Regions from separate parts of the Lacicoccus kunmingensis DSM 17847 genome, predicted to be linked through region 2. Evidence: predicted binding sites of a transcription regulator. Region 2 holds the regulator's gene; the other holds the start of a gene.
What was found. The regulator CtsR, encoded in region 2, represses protease genes until heat stress. The targets are predictions, from matches to a motif close to ATGGTCAATAAAGGTCAAACA.
Positions count from the first base shown of each region.

Region 1: the regulator CtsR is predicted to act here: its motif matches at 9,968-9,988, upstream of clpP (ATP-dependent Clp endopeptidase proteolytic subunit ClpP).

Region 1 covers NZ_JCANUC010000004.1:6,001-18,210, forward strand. The annotation lists gene BO48_RS05625 (nuclease-related domain-containing protein) at 1-829, shown strand, start outside; gene eno (phosphopyruvate hydratase) at 1,125-2,426, opposite strand; gene gpmI (2,3-bisphosphoglycerate-independent phosphoglycerate mutase) at 2,507-4,039, opposite strand; gene tpiA (triose-phosphate isomerase) at 4,036-4,788, opposite strand; gene BO48_RS05645 (phosphoglycerate kinase) at 4,810-5,997, opposite strand; gene gap (type I glyceraldehyde-3-phosphate dehydrogenase) at 6,098-7,096, opposite strand; gene BO48_RS05655 (sugar-binding transcriptional regulator) at 7,116-8,132, opposite strand; gene BO48_RS05660 (glutaredoxin family protein) at 8,252-8,521, opposite strand; gene BO48_RS05665 (threonine/serine exporter family protein) at 8,523-8,975, opposite strand; gene BO48_RS05670 (threonine/serine exporter family protein) at 8,988-9,788, opposite strand; tRNA gene BO48_RS05675 (tRNA-Arg) at 9,811-9,882, opposite strand; gene clpP (ATP-dependent Clp endopeptidase proteolytic subunit ClpP) at 10,042-10,635, shown strand; gene BO48_RS05685 (TIGR01777 family oxidoreductase) at 10,735-11,649, shown strand; gene BO48_RS05690 (SurA N-terminal domain-containing protein) at 11,802-12,210, opposite strand, start outside.
Region 2 covers NZ_JCANUC010000003.1:61,005-73,214, forward strand. The annotation lists gene BO48_RS04460 (SRPBCC family protein) at 1-312, shown strand, start outside; gene BO48_RS04465 (NADP-dependent oxidoreductase) at 533-1,537, shown strand; gene BO48_RS04470 (DMT family transporter) at 1,627-1,941, opposite strand; gene BO48_RS04475 (DMT family transporter) at 1,941-2,276, opposite strand; guanidine-I (ykkC/yxkD leader) riboswitch at 2,327-2,422, opposite strand; gene BO48_RS04480 (hypothetical protein) at 2,561-2,755, shown strand; gene BO48_RS04485 (NupC/NupG family nucleoside CNT transporter) at 2,849-4,108, opposite strand; gene BO48_RS04490 (CtsR family transcriptional regulator) at 4,324-4,791, shown strand; gene BO48_RS04495 (UvrB/UvrC motif-containing protein) at 4,796-5,317, shown strand; gene BO48_RS04500 (hypothetical protein) at 5,304-6,326, shown strand; gene BO48_RS04505 (ATP-dependent Clp protease ATP-binding subunit) at 6,327-8,774, shown strand; gene radA (DNA repair protein RadA) at 8,907-10,277, shown strand; gene BO48_RS04515 (PIN/TRAM domain-containing protein) at 10,310-11,359, shown strand; gene ispD (2-C-methyl-D-erythritol 4-phosphate cytidylyltransferase) at 11,362-12,045, shown strand; gene ispF (2-C-methyl-D-erythritol 2,4-cyclodiphosphate synthase) at 12,042-12,210, shown strand, end outside.

The DNA.
Region 1 (12,210 bases), on a different contig from region 2:
TGAGCTGGGTCATTTGAAGCTTGGCTGGGAAGGGGAAGGTGAGCTGGACCGGTTGATTGATGAGAGGATTGAGGGACGGGATTGTGTTCATCTGAAAGATTACCGGTTTTCTGTGAGTGAGGCTGGTGGTGACAGCCGCAAAATTTCGATGAGTTCGAGTGAGGTGCAGATTGATAATATATTGATTGCCGGCGACCGGGTGTTCACTTTTGAAGTGAAGAAGTTCAATTTTGATCTGGTGTATTCAGATACTGTATGGACTTTTACCGGCGGAGATAAATTTAAAAATCTGATGCAGCAGGTATCACGGCATAACGATGCTTTCCGCTACCTGCTTCGGCAGTCCGGTCATGGGGCTGACTTTGAAGTCTACAGCTGTCTGGTCTTTATTAATCCAAAACAGACAATTTATAATTTGCCTTACGGGAAAAATATACTGACTTACAGCGGGGTCGAGAAGTTTTTGGACCGGATTGTGCGGGATAACCATTATTCTTATGACCGGCTGCTGGAATTTTTGAAGTCGCGCCGTCTGACGAAATCCATGTATGACGGCAAGGCGAATGTCGATCTGGAGTCACTTCGTGGCGGCGTTTATTGTGAGAATTGTCATGTGGGGCTGGAGCGTGTGAACCGTAATAAATACAACTGCGTGAAGTGTAATGAAAATTTCGACTTGCTGACCGTTACCCGGCGGTTAATTAATGAGTTGAAGATGTTGAATGAAGATTGGAAGCTGGATTCTTCTATTATAGCCAAGTACAGTGGCCATCAGATTTCCAGTTCGTATATAAGACGGCAAAAACAACGTGGAAATATTGATTATTGATTTAAAGTAGTATCGAAGCGCTATATGTGGTGAATATTTGACAACTTATAGCGTCACGATCTCTGCTGCGCTATATCTCATGAGTCTGACTGCAACTTATAGCGTGACAACCTCTGTTGCGCTATATCTCATGAGTCTGACTGCAACTTATAGCGTGACAACCTCTGCTGCGCTATATTTCATATGGTGGACTGATACTTATAGCGCAGATTTTTAAATTTCATTGCAAAATAATCTTAACCACACCAAAAACCCCGCTTCACAAGAAGCGGGGTCCTCACACTAATACAATCTCCTAAACTTCATCCAGGTTAAAGAATGAGTTAAGTCCTTCGTATTTAGCTGTTTCAAATAATTCGTCCTCGATGCGCAGCAGCTGGTTGTATTTCGCAACACGGTCTGTACGGGATGGTGCACCTGTCTTGATCTGACCGGCGTTCACCGCCACTGCGATGTCTGCGATGGTTGTATCTTCCGTCTCGCCTGAACGGTGGGAGATTACGGAAGTATAACCTGCACGTTCAGCCATCTCAATCGCTTCGAAAGTTTCAGTCAGTGTACCGATCTGGTTCACTTTGATCAGGATTGAGTTGCCGACGCCTTCTTCGATGCCTCGCGCAAGTTTTTCAGTGTTCGTAACGAACAAGTCGTCACCGACAAGCTGGACGCGGTCGCCGAGGCGGTCCGTGAGTAACTTGTGGCCTTCCCAGTCGTTCTCATCCAAGCCGTCTTCGATTGAGATGATTGGATATTTGTCGACCATTTCTGCATACCACTCCACCATTTCTGCAGCAGTGAATGTCTTACCTTCACCCGCTAATTCATAAACGCCTTTTTCAGCATTATAGAATTCTGATGATGCAGAGTCCATCGCCAGACGAATTTCCGTCCCAGGCTCGTATCCTGCTTTTTCAATTGCTTCAATGATCGTAGACAGTGCCTCTTCATTGGAACCGAGGTTCGGAGCAAATCCGCCTTCGTCACCGACTGCAGTGTTCAGACCTTTTTCGCTCAGCACTTTTTTCAGGTTATGGAAAATTTCAGCGCCCATGCGCAAGCCTTCTTTAAAACTTTCCGCACCAACCGGCATGATCATGAATTCCTGAATGTCGACGTTGTTGTCAGCATGCTCGCCGCCGTTGATGATGTTCATCATCGGTACCGGAAGCTGAACTGCATTGAATCCGCCCAAATATTTATAAAGAGGTTGTCCAAGGAAATCTGCAGCTGCTTTAGCCACTGCCATAGATACACCCAGTATTGCATTCGCACCTAATTTCGCTTTGTTTTCAGTGCCGTCAAGTGCGCACATCATTTTATCGATGGATACCTGCTCCAGTACACTGAATTCTCCTTCGATAAGTTCAGCAGCAATTTCTTCATTGACGTTTTCCACCGCTTTTTCTACACCTTTACCTAAGTAGCGTGTATCGTCCCCGTCACGCAGTTCAACCGCTTCATATTCACCAGTTGACGCTCCGGACGGTACAAGGGCGCGGCCAAACGCACCGCTTTCAGTCAATACTTCCACTTCAACCGTAGGGTTCCCGCGGGAATCGATTACTTCACGTGCATAAACATCAATAATTAATGGCATATCAATATCTCCTTAAATTGTATTTGTCTATTTTATTATGTGTGAAACAAAAATTAATTTCAATGAAAATAAAAACCTATTTACTTTTGCAATAAACTCTTACCGGTCATTTCTTCCGGCTGTTTAATACCCATCAAGTCGAGGAGCGTTGGTGCGATGTCGGCCAGTATGCCGCCGCTTCTTACTTCAACGCCTTCTTTAGTGACAATGATCGGCACCGGGTTCGTCGTATGCGCCGTCATCGGCTTGCCTTCAGGTGTCGTCACCTCGTCGGAGTTGCCGTGGTCAGCCGTGATAATTGCATGACCGCCCTGCGCGATGATTTCATCGACAATCGGTCCGAGGCATTCATCGACCGCTTCGATCGCTTTGACCGTCGGTTCAAGTTTACCACTGTGTCCGACCATGTCCGGATTCGCAAAATTTAAAATGATCAGGTCAAGATCTTTCTTTTCGAGTTCCGCCAGACACTCATCACGGACTTCATACGCACTCATTTCAGGCTGCAGATCATACGTCGCCACTTTGGGAGAATCCACCAGCGCACGGCGTTCACCTTCAAATTCACTGTGCCGTCCGCCGCTCATGAAATAGGTGACGTGCGGATATTTTTCAGTTTCTGCGATTCGCAGCTGTTTGCCGCCCGCATCCCCCACGACTTCCCCGATTGTGTTGACGATGTCTTTCTTTTCAAAGACGATTTCAGCGATGACATCATCACTGTATTTCGTAAATGTCACGAACTTCAGCCCGCTGTATTTGCGGTCCATTTCAAAGCCCATGAAATCTTCATTTGTATATACTTCGGACAGCTGTGCGGCACGGTCTGGACGGAAGTTATAAAATATGACTGCATCATCATTTTTGATGCCCGTCCCTTCCTTGTCCTCATAACCTTTAACAACGAACGGTACGACGAATTCATCGTAAACTCCCTCATCATAGCTCGCCTGTACACCTTCCGCTGCACTGTCAAATACAGGGCCGCGGCCGTTTGAAATCGCATGGTATGCCGGTTCTCCGCGGTCCCAGCGTTTATCACGGTCCATGGCGTAATAACGGCCGGACACTGATGCGAATTCACCGATGCCGATTTCTTTAAAGCGGCGCTCGCTTTCTTCAATGAAGCCGAGTGCAGAACTCTGGCCGACATCACGGCCGTCAAGGAATGCATGAACATATACACGTTTCAGCCCCTGCTTCTTCGCCATTTCCAACAGTGCAAATAAATGCTCATAATGCGAATGGACGCCGCCGTCACTGAGTAGCCCCATGACATGGAGCTCGCTGTCATTACCCTCGACATGCTTCATCGTATCAAGCAGCACTGCGTTATCAAAGAAGTCACCGTCTTCAATCGACTTGTTGATGCGTGTCAGGCTTTGATACACGATGCGGCCGGCACCGATATTCAAGTGGCCGACCTCCGAATTCCCCATCTGTCCTTCCGGCAACCCGACATCCATGCCGGCCGCCGACAGTTCGTTGTGGGGATACTGATTGAAATAACGGTCGAAGTTCGGTTTATTCGCCGCTTTTACCGCATTGCCCTTCTCTTCATCACGGTTGGCAAACCCATCCAAAATGATTAAAGCTGTCGGTTTGGTCATTATTTAGCACCTTCCAGCAGTTCGAGGAAAGAATCCGCTTCAAGAGACGCACCGCCGACAAGTGCACCGTCGATGTGCTCACGCTCCATATACTCCTTGATGTTTGCCGGTTTTACAGAGCCGCCGTACTGGACGCGGACTTTATTTGCGACATCGTCACTGTATAATGAAGCAATCTTTTTACGGACAGCGCCGCACATTTCGTTTGCATCATCGCTTGTCGCAGATTTTCCTGTGCCGATCGCCCAGATCGGTTCATATGCGATGACCACTTTTTCAGCATCTGCAGCAGATACTTCAAGCAGCGCCTTTTCTACCTGGTTTTCAACACGTTCAATATGTTTGCCTTCTTCACGTTCAGCGTCAGTTTCGCCGACGCAGACAATCGGTACAATGTTGTTTTTCAAAGTGGTAAGGGTCTTTTTATTTACCGTTTCATCTGTTTCGTTAAAATGTTCACGGCGTTCAGAGTGGCCGATGATGATATAGTCCACACCGAGGTCCTGAAGCATTGTAACAGAAACTTCGCCTGTAAATGCACCGCTGTCTTCCTCGTGTGCGTTTTCAGCACCGATGCCGACGTTCAGGTCTTTCGCTTTCTCAACTAATGACGGCAGGTGGATGAATGGTGCACAGATTGCACTTTCCACTTCGTCTTTAGCCGGCAGATTTTTTAAGCTGTCAAGAAATTGTTCCCCTTCGGAAATCGTTTTGTTCATCTTCCAGTTTCCTGCGATAAATGGTGTTCTCATAATTTTCCTCCTAAAGTTTCATTACTTATTGTTGATTGCTGCAAGTCCCGGCAGTTCTTTGCCCTCTAAATATTCAAGGGAAGCGCCGCCGCCTGTTGAAATGTGGGAGAAGTCGTCTTCATACCCAAGATCGAACGCAGCTGCAGCCGAGTCGCCGCCGCCGATGATTGTGATGGCATCCTCCAGTCCGGCAAGTGCTTTACATACACCGATGGTGCCCTGTGCGAAGTTTTCAAATTCAAATACGCCCATGGGACCGTTCCATACGACGGTTTTTGCATCTTTCAGATGGCTTTCAAACGCTTTGACAGTATCCGGTCCGATATCGAGCCCCATCATGTCGCGGGGAATGTCGTCCACTGATACTGTTTTATGTGCAGCATCTTTATCAAATTTCTCTGCCACGATGGCATCTTCAGGCAGGACGATTTTGTCTTTTCCTTTTTCAAGCAGTGATTTCGCAAGTTCCACTTTGTCCTCTTCAAGAAGTGAAGTGCCGATTTCCTTGCCCTGTGCCTTGAAGAAGGTGTAGGCCATACCGCCGCCTATCAGCACTTTATCCGCTTTTTCAAGCAGGTTTTCAATAACGCCAATCTTATCCGATACTTTTGCGCCGCCCAAAATTGCGACAAACGGCTTTTTAGGCGCATCGACCGCACCGCCGATAAAGTCAATTTCCTTTTGCATCAGGTAACCGGATACGGTTTCAACATTTTCTGCGATGCCGACGTTCGATGCGTGCGAGCGGTGTGCAGTACCGAAAGCGTCGTTGACGAAGACGTCGCCGAGCCTTGCCCAGTACTTGCCGAGGTCCGCATCATTTCCGGACTCCTTCTTACCGTCTATATCTTCAAAACGGGTATTTTCGAACAATAGAATTTCACCGTCTTTTAACTCATCGATTGCCGACTCCAGCTCAGTGCCTCTCGTTTCCGGCACAAATAAAACTGTCTGGTCGAGCAATTCGCCGAGCTTATCGGAAACAGGCTTCAAAGTTTTATCTTTCTTGTCTTCTTCTGTTTTCACTTTGCCGAGGTGTGAGAATAAAATGACCCGGCCGCCTTGTTCCAATACATACTTGATTGTAGGAAGCGCCTGCACGATCCGATTATCATTCGTCACTGTACCGTCTTCCATCGGTACGTTCAAATCGGCTCTCAGGAGCACTTTCTGGCCTTTTAATTCAATATCTTCAACAGTTTTCTTCATGACTTGCCTCCTAAAATATTCATTGTCTTTATTATACCCAATTTAGCTTCACATAAAAAATAAAAAACGGGTGGAATATCCACCCGCCAGGTTAAGTTTATTATTGTGTTACCAAATGATTTAAAGTACGGACAAGCTGGGCAGTATAGGACATTTCATTATCATACCATGCAACGGCTCTTACCAATTGTTTGCCGTCCACTTCAAGTACACGCGTCTGAGTCGCGTCAAACAGTGAACCTTCTTTAATACCGATGATGTCTGCAGATACAATCTGATCTTCGTTATAGCCGAATGAAGGGTTGACTGCATTCTTCATCGCATTGTTCACATCTTCAACTGAAACATTTTTATCCAATGTTACAGTCACTTCAGTGAGTGAACCTGTTGCGACCGGCACACGCTGTGCACCACCGTCAAGTTTGCCTTCAAGTTCAGGAAGAACAAGACCGATCGCTTTAGCTGCACCAGTAGAGTTTGGTACGATGTTTTCTGCTGCTGCGCGCGCACGGCGGTAGTCGCCTTTTGCATGCGGCGCATCCAATGTGTTCTGGTCGCCGGTATAAGCGTGAATTGTTGTCATCAGACCTTTTTTGATGCCGAACTCGTCATTCAATACTTTAACAACCGGTGCCAGACAGTTCGTTGTACATGATGCTGCAGAAACAACTTCTTCAGAACCGTCCAGCGTATTTTCATTTACACCGTATACGATTGTTTTCATATCGCCTTTACCCGGTGCAGAGATCAATACTTTTTTAGCGCCTGCATCAAGGTGTTTTCTCGCATCCTGTTCTTCAGTGAAGAAACCTGTACATTCAAGTACGATATCTATATTTAAATCGCCCCAAGGCAGGTTGGAAGGATCTTTCTCAGTGAATGATTTTACTTCCTGACCGTTGATTTTAAAGCCGTTTTCCAATACTTCGATATCGCCTTCAAAGCGGCCCTGAGTCGAATCATATTTGAATAAGTGTGCTAAAAAGTCGTCATCTGTCAAATCGTTTACTGCGACGACTTCCATGTCATCATAATTTTGAATCTCTCTTGCTGCAAGTCTTCCTATTCTTCCAAATCCATTAATTGCTACTCTAACCATTAAAATGGCCTCCTTAGTTTTATCCTAATAAATGTTGTGCGACCGCTTCATCAATAAATAAGATTGTGTTTTGCGGCGCTAATTTCAAATACGCTTTTACTGCTTCTTTTTTACTGTCTCCGCCTGCAACTGCAAAGATGGACTCTTTATTTTCGAGGTCTTCCAGCTGCAGTCCAATGGTTTTCACCTTATGGACCATATTCCCTTCAGCATCAAAATAAAAACCGAAAGTTTCTCCGACTGCATTTTCCGCGCCCAGTTTCGACATCACTTCCTCAGTGACATTTCTGCGGCGGGCCATCTGCAGTGCATCTCCGATGCCATGGATGGCCATCGATGAACGATTGTTCAGATCGATGATTTCTTTGACCATCGGTTCTTCTTTCAATGATTCAAGTGATGCTTTACTGATGCTGTCCGGTGCATAAAGCATCCGGTGTTCTCCGGAAGTCGCTTCCGCCAGGTGGCTCACTATCGAGTTCGCCTGGAATGCAACATCTTCACCGAGACCGCCCCTTGCAGGGACGAACAGCAGATTGTCATGCTTCGGTCTTAAAAATTTGCTGACCGATGCCATCGTGGAACCGCCTGCGACTGAAACAACCGCACCCTTGAACAGGTTTTCCATCAGTTCCTCTGCCATCAATCTCGTCAACTCTTCTTTAACCATCGCATTTTGATCGGCATCACCTCTGACAACAAATATATCTTTTAGCGGATATTGCTGTTTCAGCTTTTCTGCCAGGTCATTCCGGCTCTCAATCAATGTCAGGAATGGTTCAACTTCCTTTAATGCTGCCCTGCCAATTTCTGAGATGGAAATGCCTTTCGCGTCGACTTTTATCAAGTTCAGTTGTGAAAGTTCTTCAACTTCTCTGCGCAAAACTCTTTCTGTCATCCCCAGTTGTCTGGCCAGTGATCTTCTGCCGATTGGTTGTTCCGTTTCAATACAACTCAGTATATCCAGGCGTTTAAGCATGTGGGATAAAATATCAGGTACGATACTTTTCTGGATGTCAATCAATCTCTGCCACATTCATTCAACCACCTTTCATCATAGCGAGACGTTTTACGTCCCACCAGGGACAAAAAAATTACATTATTAATATATCAGAAATATATGTAACAATGCAATTAATTTAATCAATTCATAAATCAATTCATATTATGTTTACCCTTATTCGCTTTTAAATAATCATAGATCTGGACGAAATCGAGGACGCCTTCCTGGATGACAGTTGAGTCGTGCTTCAATACCGGAACCCTCACCATGTATTCTTCCTGCAGTGCATCATCTTCATCAATATTTACTTTATTGATTTTAACATTCATTTCCCTGAGCTCCGACAGTGCGATTTTTATTTGAAGAATGCCTTCATCACACAATGCACAACGGTCTCTCGTATAATAATCTAAAACTAACACCTTATTCACCTGTCTTTAATTTAGTTAATGCCGTATTCACCAATGAGTAGAGCATTTCTGATGTAATGATGCCGAGTGCGATTGCACTGGCTATAAGCGCCGCTTCTATACCGAATGAAAATGCCAGCTGATAATCTTCCAGAACGACATTGCGCATCGCCTGGTAGGCTTTACCGCCCGGAACGAGCGGGATGATGCCGCATGTAATGAATATGACAATCGGCATCTTCATATATCTTGAACTGAAAATAGATACTGCAGTGAGAACTATGCCGCCGGCAAAGCTCGCCAATATCTGGTTGACTTCAAAACTGCTCAATATATAGTAGACAATCCAGCCTGCTGCGCCTGTCAGACCGCATTGGAGCAGTGCCCTTCTCGGCGCATTGAACAGTATCCCGAAACCCATGGAGGCAAAGAAGCTTAAGATGAACTGATAGAGTAACGTTAACATGGCGCCGCCTCCTTAAATGAGCATGAATATCAGTGCCACACCTGCACCTATCGCGAAGGCTGTGAGCATCGCTTCCGTCCCTTTCATCACGCCTGCAAGCAAGTGTCCGCGGATCATCTCCCGTATGGCGTTGGTGATCAGCACACCGGGAACGAGCGGCATGACTGCTGCGATGATAATTAAATCCATATTTAAACCGGGACCATACTGAACGTAGAAAAATGATGTGACAGCGATAAAGAATGACGCGAAGAACTCCGTGAAGAATTTGACTCTTGTAAAACGTAAAATACTTTCCATTATAAAGACGCCGAGCGCACCGCCGAATGTTGCTGCAGGCAGATCTGCAAGTGAGCCGTTAAATAACAGCAGGAACATGAAAGCGGTCATGCCGCCGCACAGGACCATCAGCCAAAAAGGAAAGACCAGTGCATCATGTATTTTTTCTATTCTTTTAATCGCCGACTTTATCGGCATGCCCTGGGCGATATCCCGGGATAAGTTGTTGATGACATCGACCATGCCAAGGTCATTTGCCCGCTCTTCAATGCGCACGGTCTGTGTCAGTGAATGTTCGTTCATCGAAAATATAATGACGGTAGGTGTGACGAAAACCTGAGGATTGCTGATGCCGTATGTATTTGAGATGCGCATCATGGTATCTTCGATGCGGTAAGTTTCAGCACCGCTTTCCAATAATAATTTTCCGCAGTTAATAGCGACGAAAAAAACATCGCGCACGTAACCTTCTTTGAGATTATCATTCGGCTCCTCAATGATTTCAATATCATTCAGCATATCATCACCTGCCACATTATTAATGGTAAATAAAAAACGCCCCCAAAGAGAATCGAACTCCTATCTTAAGAACCGGAATCTTACGTGTTATCCATTACACCATGGGGGCATACTTATACATTGTAACCTAAATGCGGTGATTAAAACATCATAATTGTATCAAATATTTATGACAATTTAAAGTTGGTTTTAATCCTTTGACCTTGTTTGACTAATGTGATATAACTAAAACAGTAGCAAATTACAGATATATATGGAGGTTAGAACTATGAATTTAATACCTACAGTGATTGAACAGACAAATCGCGGTGAAAGAGCTTATGACATTTATAGTAGACTATTAAAAGATAGAATCATAATGATCGGCAGCGGCATCGATGATAATGTTGCCAACTCGGTAGTGAGTCAGCTTTTATTCCTGCAGGCACAAGACCCTGAGAAAGATATTTATCTTTATATCAACTCCCCGGGCGGCAGTGTTACAGCTGGAATGGCTATTTATGATACAATCCAGCACATCAAGCCGGATGTTCAGACAATCTGTGTCGGCATGGCTGCTTCAATGGGATCATTCCTTCTTGCAGCAGGAGCAAAAGGCAAACGCTTTGCATTGCCGAATGCCGAAGTGATGATTCACCAGCCGCTGGGCGGCGCACAAGGTCAGGCAACTGAAATTGAAATTGCTGCCAAGCACATCTTAAGAACACGCGAAAAACTGAACAAGATTCTGGCAGAAAGAACCGGCCAGCCACTTGAAAAAATCGAAAAAGATACTGATCGTGATAACTTTATGACTGCTGCGGAAGCACAGGAATACGGTCTGATCGACGAAGTGATGGAACCGGAAAAAGTTCAAAAATAATTTTTGAAGCAGTGCTATATGTCAAAAAGGCATATAGCACTTTTATTTTTGCCATTTTTGGGTAAAGAATATAAAGGAATATAAGGAGGCCCTCCATTAATGAATATATTGATTACCGGCGGAACAGGCTTAGTCGGTGCCCGTTTAACAGAAGTTTTAGTCGAGGAACGCAATCACGTATATATTTTAAGCCGCAGCGAACATTCAGACGATCACCCTTTTATACATTATATAAAATACGATCCGGATGACATCAATAATTTGAGCTGGGCAGATGCGCTGCCCGTCAATATAGATGCGGTCTACAACTTTGCCGGTGCTTCCCTGCAGAAAATGTGGACGGACAGCCATAAGGAAGAAATAATGGACTCCAGAATCAATACGACAAGGCTGCTTCATAGCTGGGTACGAAACAGCGAAATAAAGCCCGGCGTTCTGATTAACGCAAGCGCCGTCGGATATTATCCGACCAGCGAACATGTCAGCTTCACAGAAGAGAATGAATTCCAGCCGTCGAACTATCTCGCAAAAGTCGTGAGTGTATGGGAAAAGGAAGCACTCAAATTTGAAGAATTCGGGACAAGAGTCGTTCTCGGACGCTTCGGACTCGTACTGGATAAAGATGAAGGCGTGCTGCCGATGATGGCACTGCCGTTCAAGTTCGGGGCCGGCGGGAACATCGGCACCGGACAGCAGTATTACAGCTGGATTCACCTGGAAGACCTGATTAATTCCCTCCTGTATGTACTTGCTGTCGATGAGATTGACGGGCCGGTCAATATGACCGCCCCCGTTCCGCTCAGACAGGAACAATTCGCAAAATATCTGGGCATGGCGCTCGGCAAGCCGACAATCGTCAAGACCCCGGGGTTTTTATTCAAAACGGTACTTGGCGACCAGTCCATTCTGATTATCAGAGGACAGAAAGTCATCCCTGAAAAACTGCTTGCGAACGAATTCAAATTCAACTACCCGACACTCGATGTCGCCCTCGATGAAATTTACGGCGAATGATAATAAAAATCCGCTGACAACTTTAAGATTGTCAGCGGATTTTTATTTGGTGAATGAGTGATGGGACGAAGTGGTCCAAAAAGCATATTTCATGCCACTCACAACTCACTCATAAAGTTTTCAATTCATTCATTAAAGTGATTGCCCGTCAATTACAGATTCACAGTCACGTCGGCATCCTGACGAAGTTCATCTGCAAGACCCTGTGCCGCTTCTGCCTCTTTTTCTCTGACAAGCTGTTCTTCAATCTGGGGTTTTACATCTTCGAATGCCGGCGGTTCAGTCTCTTCGCCTTCACCTTCGCTTTGAGCTTCTTCACGTGCTGCGATCTGCTCATCGTAGACTTTCTGAAGTTCTTCATCTGTCGGCTCGATATCGCCGGCCTCTTCAGAAATTAACGCTTCGACTTTGACTTGTTTTTCAAGCTCGGCTCTGATTTCATCTTCTGACATGCCGCTCTCTTCCATCGCTGCGAAGAAATCATCTTCAGATTCCATGCCGTTCGCTTCTGTAATCTCACTGATCATCGCATCGACATCTTCCTCTGAAGCACTCATGTCA
Region 2 (12,210 bases):
GTCTTCACTCTCGGTGATGACGATTGGGAATACATGGACGTACTGGAGTTCAGCGATAAGAAGATACTCATCTTCACTTGGGGCGCCGGAGATATCCAGATGGAACTTGATGAGCCTGAGGAGGGCAAGACGATTCTGACACTTAAAGAAAGACTGCCGCTTACATCTGAGCATATTGCACGTGACTTTGCAGGCTGGTATTTCCAGGCTCAGAATATCAGAAAGATTTCTGAAACAGGGGAACCGCAGGAGCTGGATCAGGAAGCCTTCAAGCAGCAGAAAGCATCCATTAAGAATGAACTGGGATTATAGTGTGTCATTTCTTAAAAAGGAATCCAGAAGTTCAAAAGTATAAGAATCGGATAAATGAAATACTGATTTACCTCCTGTATAAGGAGGTTTTTTATTTTCTGAAACAGTGATACACAGCTGGGTCTGTTTTTATGTAGAAAAAGGGCTGAAAGTCCGATTGATTGATATCGCTCATGCTCAGATTTACACTTGATGAATAATCATAAATGGAGGCGGAAATATGAAGAATGAACAGATTGTGCTTGCAAAACGGCCGGAAGGCATCCCTGGAGATGATGTATTCAGGTTTGAAGAGATTGAAGTCAAAGCGCCGGCTGAAGGAGAAGTGACAGTAAAAAGCATTTATGTTTCTGTGGACCCTTATATGAGAGGACGGATGGCGGCAGGAAAATCATATACGAAACCATTTGAAGTGGATGCACCGATGGGCGGACATGTCATCGGGAAAATCGAAAAATCCAATGCCGACGGTTTTAAAGAAGGCGAGTATGTCAAAGGTATAATGGGCTGGCAGCGCTATGTCACACTTCCAGTGGACGGTCTGTCCAAAATTTCTAATACAGAACTGCCTTTACATCTCTATTTGAGTACGCTCGGTATGCCGGGACAGACTGCATATCACGGGCTGCTGAAAATCGGTAAACCTGAAAAAGGTGAGACAGTCGTTGTTTCGGCGGCATCCGGTGCAGTCGGTTCCGTGGTCGGCCAGATCGCAAAGATCAAAGGTGCAAGAGTCGTCGGCATTGCAGGCGGTGAAGAAAAGACCGAATATTTAACGGAAACACTCGGGTTCGACGCGGGTGTGGATTATAAATCTGATGATTACAGTGAAAGGCTGGCAGAAGCGGTTTCAGAAGGTGTAGACGTTTATTTTGAAAATGTCGGCGGACCGGTGTCCGACGAAGTGTTCAAACATCTTAATAAGTTTTCAAGAATCGCGGTGTGCGGGGCGATATCTGCATATAATAACCCGTCAGAGGATATCGGGCCGAGAATCCAGTCGACACTGATCAAATCACAGACGCTGATGCAGGCATTTATCGTCGGCAACTTTGCGGATGATTTCGAGAATGCAGACAAACAGCTGTCGGAATGGGTGGATGAAGGTAAAATCCATACCGAAGTTTCAGTGGAAGAGGGATTTGAAAAAATACCTGAAGCATTCAGAAAACTGTTTGACGGTTCCAACTTTGGAAAGCAGATAGTGAAAGTCGCAGAGGAATAAAAGATTCTGCACCATAAAAATAAGCTGCCGCCTGTGGAGGTAATTCTCCATAGGTGAGCAGCTTTTTATTTTGTCCGGAATTTATAAAATTAGCTGATTGCTTTCAGACCGACTGCACTGCCGATGATGAGAGCGATGAAAAATATTCTTGGGAAGTTTTTCGGTTCATTATAGAACAGCATGCCGAGAATTGCCCCGCCTGCTGCGCCTATCCCTGTCCAGACGGCATAGGCTGTACTCATCGCGATGACATTCATCGCTATTGATAAGCATATGAAACTGATGCCGAAGAAAAGCAGTAAGCCAAACAGTGCTATTTTACTCCGCTTGTGCGTGTAGACGTTAATGGCATTGACGCCAAGCATTTCAAAAACACCTGCAAATATCAGTACAATCCATGCCATTATTGTTCAGCCTCCTTAACACGCTCTTCCGACGTGACCATTTTCAAACCGATGACACCGATCAGCAGCGCAGCGATAAAGACGATATTCCAGGCTGTGAACGGCTGGCCGAAAAACAGAAAGTCACTGATCGCAACGCCTGTTGCACCGAGACCGACATATACAGCATAGGATGTACCGACGGGCAATTCCATGGAAGCGACAATCAGCAGATAAAAGCTGAAGTAGATTGCGATGACCGTGAGTAACCACTGCCACCAGTTGTCCGAGTGGGTGATGCCAATAACCCAGCCGACTTCAAATATAGAAGCGATGATAATTTTAATCCAGTTCATAAACTCAATTCCTTTCCGGTGTAAAATAAAAAAGCCTGGGAGATTTTGAAATCTCCCAGGCTTTTATCCTTCCGTGTCATGAAGTGTTTCATGGGTTTACTCTCGGTCCAGACCAATCAGATTGCGGAACCCTAGTAAACTCTTTTCTTCTATTCAATCACATAGTAGCACATGGAAAATTTACTATCAAACAGTACGTCTTTTTAAATTTACCTGCAGTAGATGGTGTAACGTCGTTTTTCGTGTACAATGGTCATACGATTTAATATTAGGAGCGTCCAATCATGTTTATAAATGTATTATATATAATACTGTTAATATCCATCGTCTTTTTCCTCATCAGCGGCATGCTGACTATACTGCAGTTTATGGGTTATTTTAAAAATCATTCTCAAAAATATATTATATATTTTATTGTTTTTACTGTTATCATGGTCATTTTAATGGGTGTGCTTGTAGTTGTCGGGCCGAATGGGTGAACATTCATAAGCATCGTCTGAGCAAAATCATCTCATCATAAGAAATAAAAGAATCTCTCCCAAACTGTTTGGGAGAGATTTTTACTTTGGATATTATTGGAAGAAAAATCCGACGATAGTCGCTGTAAGTAAACTTACAAGTGACGCACCGTATACAAGCTTAAGTCCGAATTTTGCAACAGCATCTCCACTTTCGTTGTGAAGACCTTTAACCGAACCGGCTATAATGCCGATACTTCCAAAGTTGGCAAATGAGATCAGGAATACTGAAACCATTGCTTGTGTTTTTCTTGATAATTCATCTGCGATAGTCATAAACTCACCGATTGCAACAAATTCGTTAGTGATGAGTTTTGTTGCCATCAGGCTGCCTGCAGTCTGTGCTTCATCCCATGGTATACCGATAAGGAATGCAATCGGCATGAAGATGTAACCGAGAATGTCCTGGAACGTCAGGCTGCTTCCTGGTATAAGAAGGAACAGCTGGTTCAGAAGACCGATCAGAGCAATGAAACCAATCAGCATTGCTGCAACGACAAGTACGACTTTTCCGCCGTCGATGATGTAATCACCAAGAACCTGGAAGAATGACTTTCCTTTCTCAGGATTCGTGGAAATTTCGACTCCGGTATCACTGATTTCTTCTTCGTACGGGTTGATGACATGTACGATGATGTATATACCGAAGAAGTTGAGAACGATGGCGATGATGACAAACTGTGGTTCCAGCATCGTAAAGAATGCACCGACGATTGACAGTGAGATAGAACTCATCGCCTGTGCTGCCAGTGTATACATTCTTTGTGTCGTCATTTTCGGCAGAATGTTTTTAAGTGATATGAACACTTCGGACTGACCGAGAAACATTGAAGCTGCACCGTTGTATGACTCGATATAAGGCATGCCTGTAATTCTTGTCATCAGCATACCGATACCTTTAATGATTAAAGGCAGTACTCTTATGTAAGAAAGAATACCAATGATTGCACTGATGAAGATGATAGGGACCAATACATTGAAGAAGAACACGTTGAATGCCATTCCATCTTCACTGTTGTATAAAACCTGATCGCCTGAGGCGGCTGACTCTGTAGATAATGACATCAGGTCGCCGAATACAAACTGTCCGCCTTCAGCGGCAAATCCGAGCAGGTGGTCGAATGCTTCAGCAAGCCATCCGATAAATGTCTGCCCCCAAGTAGTGTTCAAGAACAAGAATGCGAAGAACAGCTGCAAAGCGAGCAAAATCAAAATATTTTTCCATTTTTTAAATGACAGTTTTTTATTGCTGCTCGCAATCCATGCCAGGAACATTGTGAATAGTATACCGACTATTCCCATTAAAATACCCATAAATAATCCTCCAAAATATAAGATATGTGCTGCGTTTATGTATATGCATCTCTAAAAGTACATTATAAAGTATATAAGACTGAAACGCGATACTGAATCATTATAATGCAAACGTTTACAAAAATAAAGAAGAACTTTATTTTTGAACAAGAAATTTGCCAAAAACTCAAGCAGAATGTATACTTTAGTCAAAGAAGGTCAAAAGAGGTGATAGCATGCGTAATATGTCAGATATTATCGAACAATATTTGAAGGAATTACTCGCAGCTTCCGACGGTGAAGGCGTCGAAATCAAGCGTGCCTTTATTGCTGAAAAATTTGACTGTGTCCCGTCCCAGTTGAACTATGTAATCAAAACACGGTTTACAAATGAACATGGTTATATGGTAGAGAGTAAACGTGGTGGCGGCGGGTATATACGTATTACCAAAGTCGAGACACATTCAAAATCAGAATATCTTGCTCATTTAAAAAATCTGATAGGTCACGGGTTAAGCCAGCAAAATGCACAGCACATCGTACAGTCGATGTTTGAAAATGACGTGATTACATTAAAGGAAGGCAAAATTATCAATGCGGCTCTGGATAGAGAGAGTTTAATGATAGAATTACCTTTCAGGGATCAGCTGAGAGCAAAAATCTTACTTAACATAATCGACGTCATTTTATACACCGAGGAGTGATTATATGATTTGTGAATCATGCCAGGAGAATGAAGCGACTGTCCATATAACGACAGGCAGTGGCTTAAATAAAACAGAGAGATATTTATGTGAAGCTTGTGCCAATAAATCGTTTTCCAGTCAATTTTCAAGTTTCTCGGACGATTCGTTCAACATTCATCAACTCTTGCAGTCATTGTCTGCCCAACAGCCGTTCGGTTCCCACAAGCAGCAGAAGAAACATTGTGAAAACTGCGGTTCGACTGTTGAATCCATATTGGAAAAAGGCAAGTTCGGCTGTGCTGAATGTTATGAAACTTTCAGCGGGAAAAGCAATGAAATCATTACTAAAGTACAGCTCTATCAAACCGAACATGTCGGTAAAATACCTCGAAAATCTTCAGCCTATATCAAGGTGAAGAAAGAAATCGAGCAGCTGCGGGCGAAACTTTCCGAATTGGTTGAAGAACAGGAGTTTGAGGAAGCAGCAGTAGTACGCGATCAGATCAAATCATTGGAAGCGGGTGATGACAATGGCAAAAATTAGTCCTTGGGTCAGCCAGGCGAAAGAAATACCTGTGGAAATGTCATCAAGAATACGACTGGCGAGAAATGTCAGAGAACTGCCGTTTCCTCATATGGTGAAAGACGAGGAAATGACTCAGATGATCGAGACATTGAATGACACGCTGAGTGATTTTAAACAAGTCAATCTGGAGGAGCTGAAGTTTGAGGATAAAGCGCTGCTGGTGGAGAAACATCTGATCAGCCCTTTATTTACCGAACGCGGGCGCCTCAGTTACATCAACGATGATGAATCCGTTTCAATCATGGTCAATGAAGAGGATCATATCAGAATTCAGGCGATGGGGGCAGAACTCTCCCTTGATGAGATATATGAGAAAGCTTCTGAACTTGATGATCGTCTGGAGAGTAAGCTCGACTACGCGTTTGACGATAAATACGGATTTCTGACAGCGTGTCCGACGAATGTCGGCACAGGGCTGAGAGCTTCGGTAATGCTGCATTTGCCGGCGTTATCATTGGGCAACAGAATTCAAAGGGTGTCGAACAACTTAAACCGCTTCGGTTTTACGCTTCGGGGCATATACGGAGAAGGTTCGGTGCCGCTCGGTCATATATATCAATTATCCAATCAGCTGACGCTCGGTCAGTCTGAAGAGGATATCATCAAGAGCTTAAACGAATTAAAAACAAGAATCATAGAAGAAGAAATAGAGATGCGCTCAATTATGAATAACGAACATCTCATAAAAGCCAAAGATTCAATATTTCGTTCATACGGCATACTTAAATATGCACATACCATTTCATTGAAAGAGGCTGCCAATCATTTAAGCAATATTAAACTGGGCGCAGATCTCGGCTTCTTGTCTGAAGATACGATAAGATTCCAGGAACTTGTTCAATTGATTCAACCTGCTTTCATCAAAATGCGTTTAAACAGTCTTGGTAAAGAGTATGTATCATTAGAGAAGGCAGTGGCCGAAGAACGTGCAACATTATTACGTGAACAAATAGGAGGGACTATATAAATGTTATTTGGAAGATTGACAGAAAGAGCCCAGAAAGTACTTGCATATGCACAGGAAGAAGCGATCAGCCTGAAGCACTCGAATATTGGCACAGAACATTTATTACTCGGTTTAATAAAAGAAAAAGAGGGCATCGCTGCAAAGGTGTTATCGAGCTTCAATATCAGTGAAGATAATGTTCGTGATGAAGTCTTCAACCTGATTAATGAAGGTGACGATGCGACAGCATCCATAAGATACACACCGAGAGCTAAAAAAGTGATTGAACTGTCCATGGATGAAGCGCGCAAGCTGCACCATAACTTTGTCGGAACTGAGCATTTACTGCTCGGGCTTATCCGTGAAAGTGAAGGCGTTGCTGCACGCGTACTTGCCAATCTGGACCTGAATATCACCAAGGCCCGTGCTTCAGTTATAAAAATGCTGGGCAACCCTGAAGCACTTCAAGGCAAGGACCCTCAAAAGAAAGATAACAATACACCGACGCTCGACTCACTCGCAAGAGATTTAACTGAAATTGCGAAGGAAGATCAATTAGACCCGGTAATCGGCCGCTCTAAAGAAGTCACAAGAGTCATTGAAGTATTATCCCGCCGTACTAAAAACAACCCGGTATTAATCGGTGAGGCCGGTGTAGGTAAAACAGCAATTGCTGAAGGACTGGCTCAATCCATCGCAAATAATGAGGTACCGGAAACATTAAGAGATAAACGTCTTATGTCCCTTGATATGGGCACAGTTGTTGCAGGTACAAAGTACCGTGGTGAATTTGAAGAGCGCATGAAAAAAGTCATGGAAGAAATTCATAAAGCAGGCAATGTGGTGTTGTTCATAGATGAACTGCATACACTGATCGGCGCAGGCGGCGCTGAAGGCGCAATTGATGCTTCCAACATTTTAAAACCGGCACTTGCCCGCGGCGAACTACAGTGTATCGGTGCGACAACTCTGGAAGAGTACCGTAAGCACATTGAAAAAGACGGAGCACTTGAGCGCCGTTTCCAGCCGGTTCAAGTAGATGAGCCGAATGTTGAAGATACTGTTTTAATTCTTAAAGGTTTAAGAGACAAATATGAAGCACACCACAGAATCAATATTACTGATGAAGCACTGGATGCGGCAGCCAAGATGAGTGCCCGTTATATCCAGGACCGTTTCCTGCCGGATAAAGCGATTGACCTGATTGATGAAGCATCTTCCAAAGTCAGACTGCGCAGTTATACTTCTCCGCCGGACCTGAAAGATCTGGAGAGTAAGCTTGAAGCGGTTAAGAAAGAGAAGAATGCCGCAGTTCAGAGTCAGGAGTTCGAATCAGCGGCAAACTACAGAGATCAGCAGTCGAAACTCGAAAAACAATTGAAAGATAAGCAGGACAGCTGGAAGAAAGAGCAGGGGCAAACCTCTCAATCTGTGACTCAGGGTGATATTGAAGTGGTCATCAGCGGCATTACAGGCATCCCGCTTTCTAAAATTGCAGAAGGCGAGTCGGAACGTCTCCTGAACCTGGAATCCATTCTGCATGGCAGAGTAATCGGACAGGAAGAAGCCGTGAAATCAATCTCCAAAGCAGTGCGCCGCGCAAGAGCGGGACTGAAAGACCCTAAGCGTCCGATAGGAAGCTTCATCTTCCTGGGCCCGACAGGTGTCGGTAAGACTGAACTTGCCCGCTCACTGAGTGAAACGATGTTCGGTGAAGAAGATGCAATGATACGTGTAGACATGAGTGAGTACATGGAGAAACATTCCATCTCAAGACTCGTCGGTTCTCCCCCGGGTTACGTCGGATATGATGACGGCGGTCAGCTGACTGAGAAAGTACGCAGAAAACCATATTCACTCGTCCTGTTTGATGAGATTGAAAAAGCGCATCCTGACGTATTCAACATGCTGCTGCAAGTATTGGATGATGGTCGTCTGACTGATGCCAACGGCCGTACAGTCGACTTCAGCAATACGATTATCGTGATGACTTCAAACGTCGGTGCACAAGAGCTCAGAGACCGTAAGTTCGCCGGCTTCGGAACGACAGCCGATTCGGGTACACAGGACTACGATACGATCAGAAGCACGATGATGAAAGAACTGAAAGAAGCATTCAGACCTGAATTCATCAACCGTGTGGATGACATCATCGTCTTCCACAGTCTCGAAAAAGAACACTTGACTGAAATTGTCTCACTGATGATTGATCAGCTTCAGGAAAGACTGATCGAACAGAATATCAATATTGAAGTGACCGACAAAGCCAAAGCGCAGATCACTGAAGATGGATATGATCCTGAATACGGCGCAAGACCGCTTGCCCGCAGCATTCAGAAAAATATCGAAGATACTTTAAGTGAATCTCTGCTGTCAGGTGCCGACTTTGAAAATAAAGTGGTCATCGTAGATTATAAAAATGAAGAATTCACAGTGAAAACGAAGAAAAAAGAAGCAGTTAAGAAGTAGAAACAGAAAGCCCAAATCGAGTGTTGGTTTGGGCTATTCTGTTTTCATTTTTACTTATGGATTCCACACTTTAAAATCTTTCTAAATAGTAATACAATAATAAAGAGTGAGGACTGGAGGAAGCTGTCAAATATGGCGAAAACTAAAAATGTCTTTGAGTGTATGGCGTGCGGATATGAATCACCCAAATGGATGGGGAAATGTCCAAGCTGCGGTGCGTGGAATCAGATGGAAGAAAAACTAATACATAAAGAAACGAAAGGCCGCGGCACACTCGGTAAACAGGAGCCGGAAAAAAGCAGCCGGCCTGTAAAATTGAATAACGTCAAAAAGACGTTTACACCGAGAACCTTAACAAAAAGCGGAGAATTCGACCGCGTGCTTGGCGGCGGGATTGTGAACGGCTCTCTCATATTAATCGGCGGTGACCCGGGCATCGGAAAATCGACGATTTTACTTCAGACGGCATTGACATTGTCTGAAGAGCATGAAGTGCTGTATGTCTCCGGCGAGGAATCGCTCGAGCAGATCAAGCTCAGAGCGGACAGGCTGGAAGAATCAAGCGACAATCTGAATGTCTATTGTGAAACGAATCTCTATTACATCCATGATGAAATAAAGAAATCGAAGCCGGATTTCCTGATCATAGATTCCATTCAGACAATATTCCACCCGGATATTACGAGTGCGCCGGGCAGTGTATCGCAGGTGAGGGAATGTACTCAGAGCCTGATGAATATTGCCAAGGGTGAAAACATTGCAACGTTCATCGTCGGTCATGTAACAAAGGAAGGTCAGATTGCCGGACCGCGTCTCCTGGAACATATGGTGGATACCGTCCTTTATTTTGAAGGGGACCAGCATCATACATTCCGTATTTTAAGAGCTGTAAAAAACCGTTTTGGATCGACGAATGAAATGGGTATATTTGAAATGAAAAATATAGGGTTGAAAGAAGTGTTGAATCCTTCTGAAATCTTTTTGGAAGAACGCTCTAAAAACACGCCCGGCTCTGCAATTGTGGCAACCATGGAAGGTACAAGGGCAATGCTTGTGGAAGTACAGGCACTTGTCACACCGACCCATTTCCATAATCCAAGGCGCATGGCAACAGGGATTGACCAGAATCGTCTGTCACTTTTAATGGCAGTCCTGGAAAAGAGCGGTGGTTATCTCATGCAGCAGCACGATGCCTACATCAAGGTTGCGGGCGGCGTGAAACTGGAGGAACCTGCTGTAGATTTAAGTGTCATTATCAGCATCGCTTCAAGCTTTAAAAATAAAGAAGTGCGAGGTGATGACTGTTTTATCGGCGAAGTTGGCTTAACGGGCGAAATAAGACGTGTAACCAAGATAGAATCGCGTCTTCAGGAAGCCGCCAAGCTTGGATTCAAGCGGGCAATCGTACCTAAAGCGAGCCTGTCCGGCATTCAGCTGCCGGAAGGTTTAAAAGTTCATGGTGTAAGCGACCTGGGCCAGGCGATAAAATACGCATTTAATTAACTGGATAAAAGCAATTTAAGGAGGTGAATGATATGTTGAGATACTTGTTGTATATTTTATACTTTTTCTGTGGTGTATCACTGGGAGTGTGGTTGTTTCCTGACTTAATTTCCATAATGCCTGTCAATCTGCCGGCCATACTGAATAATGCCCTCGTTCATGCTTTGCTTGGCGGACTGCTCTTTTTGATCGTCTTCTATTGGTCTATTGATAAAGTGGAGCAGTTGATCCGTAAAGGCGAAGGTATTCTTTTAAACAGAAATCTGCCTGAAATTATCTTTGCTACATTGGGTATGGTCATTGGACTTGTTGTTGCTGTCTTAATATCATTATTATTAAATACATTAAATATTCCAATCGTGAGCGAAGTCATATCTTTCGCACTGGCAATTATTTTAGGTTACCTGGGTTTTCAGATTGGCCTGAAAAAACACAGCGAAGTATTGGAACTGCTGCCGAAACAGAATGTCAAAGAACAACAGGACGGCAGGCAGGGTCAGAAAAAACTGCTGGATACCAGCGCAATTATAGATGGACGAATTGTGGATGTAGTAAAAACAGGATTTATAGAAGGAGAGCTCTCAGTGCCCCAATTTGTGCTGGATGAACTGCAGCTGATTGCGGATTCCACGGATTCCATGAAAAGGGACCGCGGGCAGAGAGGCTTGGAAATGCTCCGCATGCTTCAGGAAAGCTCCGAAAATGTGAATGTACAGCCGGTCAAATATGACAAGCTGGACGTTGATCATCAATTGGTACAGCTGGCTAAAGAAGAGAATGCCGCACTGATTACGACTGATTACAATTTGAACCGTGTATGCCAGGTGCACAACATTAAAGTTTTAAATGTCAATGAACTGTCAGATGCAATCAAACTGATCATCAAACAGGGCGATACATTGGATATTATGGTGACAAAACACGGTAAGGAAGAAGACCAGGGTGTCGGCTATCTTGAAGATGGTACAATGGTTGTTATCGAAGAAGGCAGGAAGCTGGTTAATCAGACTGTCAGCGTAGAAGTGACAAGTGTGCTGCAAACCAATTCAGGGCGCATTATCTTTACTAAGAAAGAGAGTTAATCATGGCTTATATCGCAATCATTCCCGCTGCAGGCTTAGGCAGGCGCATGGGTTATAACAAAAATAAAGTATTTATCGAGCTGAATAAAAAATCCATCATTGAACTGACTGTTGAGCAATTTCAGAACGATCATAATTGTGAAGGGATTTATTTGGCGACGAGAGAAGATGAAACAGAACTGCTAAAGGAAAAGCTGGCCGGGTATGATAAAGTGCACGGTGTATTCATCGGGGGAAAAGAACGTCAGGACAGCATTTATAATGTTTTGGAAAAAATTCCGCAATGTGAGTATATTTTCATCCACGACGGCGCGAGACCGTTCATCACAAAAGAATTGCTGGATGACATATATGCCAAGGTTAAAGTACACAAGGCGGTCATTTGCGGAGTGAAAGTCAAAGATACGGTCAAGATGGTGAAGGGTTCCCATGTAGTGGAGACTTTGCCGAGGGAAGAGCTGTTCATTACACATACACCGCAGGCTTTTGATTATGAATTGATTAGGCGTGCGCATGAAAATGCCCGTGCAAACGAGCTGTCTGTAACGGATGATTCGAGCATGGTGGAGGCGCTGGGAGAAGAAGTGCACATTGCCGAATCATCCTATAACAATATTAAAATAACTACCCGTGAAGATCTGGTAGTTGCCGAATCAATCATCAACAGAGAAGGTGAAGACAAATGATAAGAATCGGACATGGTTTTGATGTTCATGCATTTGCCGATGACAGACCACTGATCATAGGCGGGTTGAATATCCCGCATGACAGGGGACTCGCCGGCCATTCGGATGCCGATGTACTGCTGCATACGGTGGCAGACGCAATACTCGGGGCACTGGCCCTTGGAG